DNA from 2 places in the Streptococcus uberis genome. Region 2 is predicted to be linked to the other one. Evidence: predicted binding sites of a transcription regulator. Region 2 holds the regulator's gene; the other holds the start of a gene.
What was found. The regulator CtsR, encoded in region 2, represses protease genes until heat stress. The targets are predictions, from matches to a motif close to TTGGTCAAAAAAGGTCAAANA.

Region 1: the regulator CtsR is predicted to act here: its motif matches at 2,650-2,670, upstream of clpP (ATP-dependent Clp protease proteolytic subunit ClpP).

Annotation. Positions count from the first base shown of each region.
Region 1 covers NZ_LS483397.1:474,391-478,598, reverse strand. Annotated here, with positions in the region: gene DQM95_RS02710 (ABC transporter substrate-binding protein) at 1-900, opposite strand, end outside; gene DQM95_RS02705 (YlbG family protein) at 1,039-1,296, opposite strand; gene DQM95_RS02700 (YlbF family regulator) at 1,296-1,742, opposite strand; gene clpP (ATP-dependent Clp protease proteolytic subunit ClpP) at 1,985-2,575, opposite strand; gene upp (uracil phosphoribosyltransferase) at 3,049-3,678, opposite strand; gene DQM95_RS02685 (MalY/PatB family protein) at 3,770-4,208, opposite strand, start outside.
Region 2 covers NZ_LS483397.1:1,865,858-1,870,065, reverse strand. Annotated here, with positions in the region: gene DQM95_RS09495 (hypothetical protein) at 1-184, opposite strand, end outside; gene DQM95_RS09490 (cold-shock protein) at 415-618, shown strand; gene DQM95_RS09485 (CtsR family transcriptional regulator) at 832-1,293, shown strand; gene DQM95_RS09480 (ATP-dependent Clp protease ATP-binding subunit) at 1,293-3,734, shown strand; gene groES (co-chaperone GroES) at 3,876-4,163, shown strand.

The DNA of each region.
Region 1 (4,208 bases), 580 kb from region 2:
CGCTTTCTCAGAAGTTGATGCTGAATAACCTGAGAGATAATAGACATTATTAACATTTTCTTGCCCAGCCAATTCAACAAGTTTAGCATCTGCGAATCCATCTGGACCAACAATTGGAACAGAAATTCCCATCTCTCTTGCCTGTTTAATGATGGTTCCCGTTTCTTGATAATAACCTGGCATAATGATGGCATCAAAGGATTGATTCTTCATTTTTGTTAATGCAGATTGAAAATCAGTATCTCCGGATTGATAAGTAGATTCGGAAACAATGGTTTCCTTAAATACTTTTTTAAAGCGTTTTGCAATACCTTTGGCATAATCGCTAGAATTGTCATAAAAAAGAGCAACTTTTTTGACTTTTAGCTGTTCAGTAGCAAATTTTGAAAGCACATCACCTTGGTAAGAGTCAATGAATGTTGTTCTATAAATATAGTCATAAGTTTTACCATCTTTTGCTATGGTTAGATCATCCTGAGTCCCCGATGGTGTAATCAGGGGAACTGCTGCAGAGGTGGCATTGGGAGAAGCAGCAGCTGCCGCACCAGAAGTTGCTGGGCCAATAATAACATTTACATTACTCTGTGTCGCCAGACTTGTGGTTACTGTCGCAGATTCTGCATTTTCAGACTTGTTGTCTTTTGAGATGACTTCAATCTTTTTTCCATCAACCCCACCAGAACGGTTTATTTCATTAACAGCCATCAAAGCACCTACTTTTTCTGCACTTCCATATGCCGAAACTCCGCCTGTCAGTTCCAAATTGAGTCCTAATTTAATTGTTTTGCCAATTTTGGTTCCTTTAGCATTGGATGTACTACTTGGCGGAGCAGCATCACAAGCAGCTAATGATAATAACGATAAACAAGCTATTGTCGAAACCAATAGTTTCTTCTTCATAGTTTACTCCTCACGACCTATACTTAATTTAATATGTCTTCAAGAATACAGAATTATCAGAAAATTGTCAATAGTTTAAACTTATTTTTTTTATTAGAAAAAAGGAGTCGATGAAAACATCAAACTCCCTTCACTATATTAATTAGCTTCTCGATGTAAATTGCCTACAAATTGATGATCAATCTCATCAAATGCAGAAACCACTGCTTCTTTGACAAACTTCAGTTTTTGCAACTCTTTCATTTTTTCTTCGAGGTCATTCTGATTGACATACATCACCAAGTATCTTCCTTTTTTGGAATGGTAATAAACGTCTCCATATTTGTGAACTTTTCGAGCGTCTCTATTGTAATAAAGATAAACAACTAAACCAACTCGTTTTTGTTTTTCAAACATTAGCTATCCTTTTCTTTAATATTTTGGTAGATACCAAGAGAAAATCTTTCTTTTTTGGGGGATAAAGGCAAACCAGTGTCAACAAAAATATGTGAAGACACAGTATCAGCAATTGCCTGGGTGACCTGGGCCAAAATTTCTTGAAAATCCACTTCAGCTAGGCGTAAGTCAACCACCTTTGGATGTAAATCCAAAGCACGTTTTTTAGCATAGACTTCTTTCCTTAAGTCCAATAGTTCTGGACGAAAGGCAATTAAATGTTTCCTTTTATCATATTCTTCTGCTAAGTCTTTAAAAGTCAAAATATCTTTTTGTAAAACACTGTCATTTTCAAAAAGAGACTTCTTTTCAAGATAAGTTTGAAATGTTTTGCACTTTAAAAGATCATCAACTAGACAATCGATAGCATCATCAATCTTTACTAACTCTTCATTTACGACTAACATAATTTGATTATATCATAAAGTTTATTTTTAGAGGGTTTCTTTAACAAGTCTGGTTTAAAAAGTACCGTCAAAATGACGGTACTAACTCTCTCTCCCCAAATATTGTCATATTTGGATATATAATTAGTATATCACATCCTATTAGAAATGTCTTAAAACATTATTATGTAAAAAAAATAACTCTTTATAGTTGTCTCGATAGTAAAAAAACTAACTTAAAAAGAATAAGTTAGTTTTTTTGTTTATTTTAGTTCGTTGTTCTCCATGATGGCATCAATGAACCCATATTCTAAGGTTTCTTTTGCATCCATCCAATAATCACGTTCGGCATCTTTATGAATTTGTTTAATGGTTTTTCCAGAGTTATCAGAAAGGATTTTTTCAAGGCGTTTACGTGTTTTCAAAAGTTGTTCGGCAACAATGGCCATATCGGTTTGTTGTGTGCCACTTCCTGTGCCACCCATTGGTTGGTGAATGAGGTATTCTGCATTTGGTAACATGAAACGTTTCCCTTTTGTACCTGATGAGGCAATAATGGTACCCATAGAAGCAGCCATACCCATAACAATGGTTTGAACATCAGATTTAATAAAGTTCATTGTATCAACAATGGCAAGTCCAGCTGAAACAGAACCGCCAGGTGTATTGACGTATAAATAAATATCTTTTGTATTATCTTGTGCATCTAAAAAGAGCAATTGAGCAATGATGGAATTTGCCATATTATCCTCAACAGGACCAGTTAACATGATAATACGATCTTTCAGTAAACGTGAGTAAATATCATAAGAACGTTCCCCACGGCTTGTTTGTTCAATAACTACAGGAATCATATCTTTTCTCCAATCTTTCTTTAACTCTAACAAACTACTGTAAGAGTTTTTAATACTGAACCTATTATAATCTTTTGGTCAAATAAGGTCAAATAATAACTATTCTTTAAAAAACTTTCCAGTCGTAACTAGAAAGTTATTCCTACTTTGCAAGAAGCTAAGTCATCCGTTTACAATTTGCAAAACCAATCATTTTTGAACACAAGTAATGTCCAATGGACTTGACTCGTGTCTTAATTTCTGGTCTCGCCTAAGTAAACATCCACTGAATGTGGCTCGTGTCTTAATTTCTGGTCTCACCTAAGTAAACATCCACTGGATGTGGCTCGGGTCTTAATTTCTGGTCTCGCCTAAGTAAACATCCACTGGATGTAGCTCGTGTCTTAATTTCTGGTCTCGCCTAAGTAAACATCCACTGGATGTGGCTCGGGTCTTAATTTCTAGTCTCGCCTAAGTAAACATCCACTGGATGTTTACTTAGTACCAAACAAGCGATCGCCGGCATCACCTAGGCCTGGGACGATATAACCATGTTCGTTAAGTTTTTCATCTAATGCTGCTGTGTAAATGTCAACATCTGGGTGTGCTTCTTGTAATTTCTTAACACCTTCTGGAGCAGCTACTAAACAAACAAATTTAATATTGCCAGCACCACGTTTTTTTAGGGAATCGACTGCTAAAATAGCTGAACCACCAGTTGCTAACATAGGGTCCACAACAAAGATTTGACGTTGATCAATGTCTTCAGGAAGTTTAACCAAGTATTCAACAGGTTCAAGTGTTTCTTCATCACGGTACATACCAATATGACCTACTTTTGCAGCTGGTACCAAGCTTAAGAAACCATCAACCATACCAATACCTGCTCTAAGAATTGGAACAATGGCTAATTTTTTTCCTGTCAATTGTTTCTGAATGGTTTTAGCAACCGGAGTTTGGATTTCAACATCTTCCAAAGGTAGGTCACGAGACACTTCATACCCCATTAACATGGCAATTTCATTGACTAACTCTCGGAAATTTTTTGTAGAGGTGTCTTCACGACGTAAAATGGATAATTTGTGTTGAATAAGTGGATGTGAAATAACTTGACATTTTCCCATGATGATTTACTTCCTTCTTCATTTTTTACACTTTGAATATTATACCAAAAAAGATTGCCTTTTGCTTAGTAAAATAAGCATCTTTTTAAATTTATTTTGGAAATACTCTTGCAAGACGTTGACAGGCCTTAACAATTACAGACATGGGAGTTGCTGCATTAAAGCGAGCATAGCCTTTACCACTTTTTCCAAATGTTTCACCATCATTCAAAACAAGATGTGCTTCTTCCTTAAGCTTAGTCATTAAATCTTTTTGCTCCAAACCATAAGCTGTAAAATCCAACCAAATCAGATAAGTTCCTTCTGGTTTCATCACTCTTATCTTAGTATATTCCCCTAGAAAATCTGTCACAAAAGTAATATTTTCTTCCAAGGTCTTTTTCAATTGATTTAACCAGTCACGTCCATAAGTATAAGCCGCTTCCGTCGCCACTAAGCCCACAGTTGGAATTTCCAGTTGATTATTTTTAATTTGCGTTTTTTTGAAAAGCCTGCGCAAAATAGGATTTTCAATCATTGCAAAACTATTT
Region 2 (4,208 bases):
TCTTGATTTTTTTAGCTTTGCGCATGTCATTACAGGTCATACTTGAGGACTTTGATATATTTTCTTGAGCTTCAAGATATTTACATTTCATTTCCTCAATGCGTGAGCGAAGTTGGTTGTCTGTCATAGTTGGTCCTTTCGGGAAAATGATGCTATTCATCATAAGAAGTAGTCTAGTTGTCATTTTAACCTAGATAGTTAACGAACTCAACTAAAAACTCTAGGTTCTTTTTTTGAAAAGGCTTTTACATTTTGTTCATATTTTTTTATATGCTTTTAATAAATTAATTGACAGTAATAAGCTGTTCTTGTAATCTGTTGGTGTAAAAGCGTTTATGAGTAAATATTTGTGTTTCGGCATCTTCATTTCTCTCGTTTTTCAACAGTATTTAAATAGAAAGGAAAGGGATGTTTATGGCACAAGGAACAGTTAAATGGTTTAATGCTGAAAAGGGATTTGGATTTATTTCAACTGAAGATGGTCAGGAATATTTCGCACATTTTTCAGCTATACAAACTAAAGGTTACAAAACATTAGATGAAGGTCAGCAAGTGACATTTGATATTGTAGACGGCCACCGCGGTCTTCAAGCAGTCAATATTACAAAACTTCCATAGAATCACTTTATCGAAAAGCAGACAATAATCTGCTTTTTTGTTGTCTTAAAAGCTACACATCCATATTTTTTATGAGCTCTTTTTCTTTTAAACATAAAGATTTGCTTTTCTAGAGAGCAATTTGTTATAATAAAAGTCAGTTTTAGTCAAAAAACCTCATAGACTTATTTGACAAATTTTTAAGGTTATATCGTTTGAAAGAAGGAGTAGGTAATGCCAACAAAAAACACATCTGATAGCATTGAAGAATACATCAAAGAACTATTGGCGCAGTCTGGGATTGCAGAAATTAAACGTTCCCTATTGGCTGATTCCTTTCAAGTGGTACCTAGTCAAATCAATTATGTCATTAAAACGCGTTTTACAGAGAGCCGTGGCTATGAAGTCGAAAGTAAACGAGGCGGTGGTGGCTACATCCGGATAGCCAAAGTACGCTTTTCAGATAAGCACCATCTGATTGGCAATTTAATGGCTAACATCGGGTCGCAGGTTAGTGAGGTGGTTTTCACAGATTCCATCCAACTGCTATTTGATGAACATTTAATAACAGAACGTGAGGGAAACGTCATCTTAGCAATGGCTTCTGATGATGTTTTAGGAAAAGATGCCTCAGTGATTCGTGCGCGAATGCTTTACCGTTTGTTGCAACGAATTGACAGAAAGGGAAGTAATTAATGACAGATTATTCACTCAAAATGCAAGCTATTTTTAAACAAGCACAATACCAAGCGGCGCGTTTTGATAGCCCCTATTTAGAAACTTGGCACCTCTTATTGGCAATGGTTGTTGTTAATAATTCACTAGCTGGCCTTGTTTTTAATGAATTTGAAAATAAGGTTGCCTTGGAAGAATATGAAGCGGCAGCTATCTTAGCCATTGGCAAAGCTCCAAATGATGATATTAAGGAGTTTGAATATAAAGGTCAGTCAAAAACACTTTCTCATATTTTGTCCATTGCTGATGCTATTCGAAATGTTACACATGCCAATGAAGTAGGATCAGAGCATGTTCTTTTTGCTATCTTATTAAATCCTGATATTATGGCAACTCGTTTGCTAGAATTAGCTGGATTTAAAATCAAAGATGATGGCAAAGGCGATTTGAAATTGGCTGATTTAAGAAAAGCCATTGAAATTCAAGCTGCTTATAGTAAAGAAACCATTAAAGCTATCTACGAACTCAGAAAACCCAAAAAAGCCAAAACAGGCGGTACTTTCTCAGATATGATGAAACCAGCTGGCACTGCGGGAGAATTATCAGATTATACGAGAGATTTGACAGAAATGGCAAGTCAAGGCTTACTTGAGCCTGTTATTGGCAGAGAAAAAGAAATCACTCGAATGGTTCAAGTCTTAAGTCGTAAAACGAAAAATAATCCAGTTTTAGTCGGTGAGGCTGGTGTTGGTAAGACAGCATTGGCCTATGGCTTAGCCCAACGGATTGTGACTGGTGAGATTCCATATGAACTTCGTGATATGCGTGTCTTAGAATTAGACATGATGAGTGTGGTGGCAGGTACGCGTTTTCGTGGTGATTTTGAAGAACGCATGAATCAAATTATTGATGATATTGAAAGTGATGGTCATATCATTCTCTTTGTCGATGAATTACACACTATTATGGGATCTGGCAGTGGTATTGATAGCACTTTAGATGCTGCAAATATCCTCAAACCAGCTCTCTCAAGAGGAACCCTACATATGGTTGGGGCAACTACTCAAGAAGAGTATCAAAAACATATTGAAAAAGATGCCGCTTTATCTCGTCGTTTCTCAAAAGTTTTGATTGAAGAACCAAGTGTAGAGGATGCCTACAAGATACTATCAGGGTTGAAAAAATCTTACGAAAGCTATCATAATGTCACCATCTCGGATCAAGCCATCAAAACAGCAGTCAAAGTTGCTCATCGCTATTTGACGAGCAAGCACTTACCTGATTCTGCGATTGATTTATTAGATGAAGCTAGCGCAACGGTTCAAAGTTTCGTCAAAAAAGAGGCGCCTGCCTTCATCACACCCATTGACCAAGCCATCATAAAAGGTGATTTTAAAACAGTTAGCCAACTTTTGAAAGCTTCCAAGGCTAAGCCCCAGAAACCAACTCCTGTTACTGAAGAAGATATCATGTCTACATTAAGTAAATTGTCAGGAATTCCACTGGAAAAAATTAGCAAGGCAGATAGTCAGAAATACCTTAACCTGGAAAAAGAATTGCATAAGCGTGTTATCGGTCAAGAGGATGCAGTCTCAGCAATTTCAAGAGCTATCAGACGCAATCAGTCTGGTATTCGAACAGGTAAACGTCCGATTGGCTCCTTTATGTTCCTTGGACCGACAGGTGTTGGGAAAACAGAATTAGCAAAAGCTTTAGCAGAACTCTTATTCGATGATGAATCAGCTCTCATTCGTTTTGATATGTCAGAATACATGGAAAAATTCGCTGCTAGCCGTTTAAATGGAGCACCTCCAGGATATGTTGGCTATGACGAGGGCGGTGAGTTGACCGAAAAAGTACGTAACAAGCCCTATTCTGTTCTTCTCTTCGATGAAGTTGAAAAAGCCCATCCAGATATCTTTAATGTTTTGTTACAAGTCTTGGATGATGGACAATTAACGGATTCTCGTGGGCGAAAAGTCGATTTTTCAAATACAATCATTATCATGACAAGTAATTTAGGTGCTACAGCGCTTCGAGATGATAAAACGGTTGGATTTGGTGCTAAAGATATCAACCATGATCATTCGGCCATGGAAAAACGCATCTTAGAAGAATTGAAAAAAACCTACCGACCAGAATTTATCAACCGAATTGATGAAAAAGTTGTCTTCCATAGCTTAAGTCAAGAAGACATGCGACAAGTTGTCACGATTATGGTTCAACCCTTGATTAAGAACTTGGAAGAAAAAGGGATTACCCTCAAAATGCAACCATCTGCATTAAAATATTTGTCTGAAGTCGGTTATGATGTTGAGATGGGGGCAAGGCCACTAAGACGAACCATCCAAACAGAAATCGAAGACAAGTTGTCAGAATTCATTTTATCTGGTCAACTTAAAACTGGTAAGACTTTAAAAATTGGTATGAGCCAAGGTAAATTAAAATTTGATATGGTCTAAATGAAAAGGAGTCTCCTCAAAAAAGAGGGACTTTTTTTCTTGACTAATTTTGACCAAGTGATAAAATAGAAATTGGAATTGGCACTCTTCTTTAAAGAGTGCTAATATTTAATCAGATTCTTTTTATTGGAGGAAATACAGATGTTAAAACCATTAGGAGACCGCGTGGTCGTTAGATTTGAAGAAGAAAAAGAACAAACAGTTGGTGGTTTTGTACTCGCAGGCAATCATAAAGAGTCAACCAGAAAAGCAACAGTTGTTGCTGTGAGTGAAACTGGCATGCGTACGATTACAGGTGAAGTTGTCCCTCCATCTGTTACAGTTGGTCAAATGGTCTTAGTAGAAGATGGTCAGGTTTTAGAAGTAACTCATGAAGATGAGAAATTAGCAATTATTCGGGAAGCTGATATTATTGCGATTTTAGGATAAACAATCCTTTAAGATAGAAGTTAAGAAAAGAAAGAAGGATAAAAG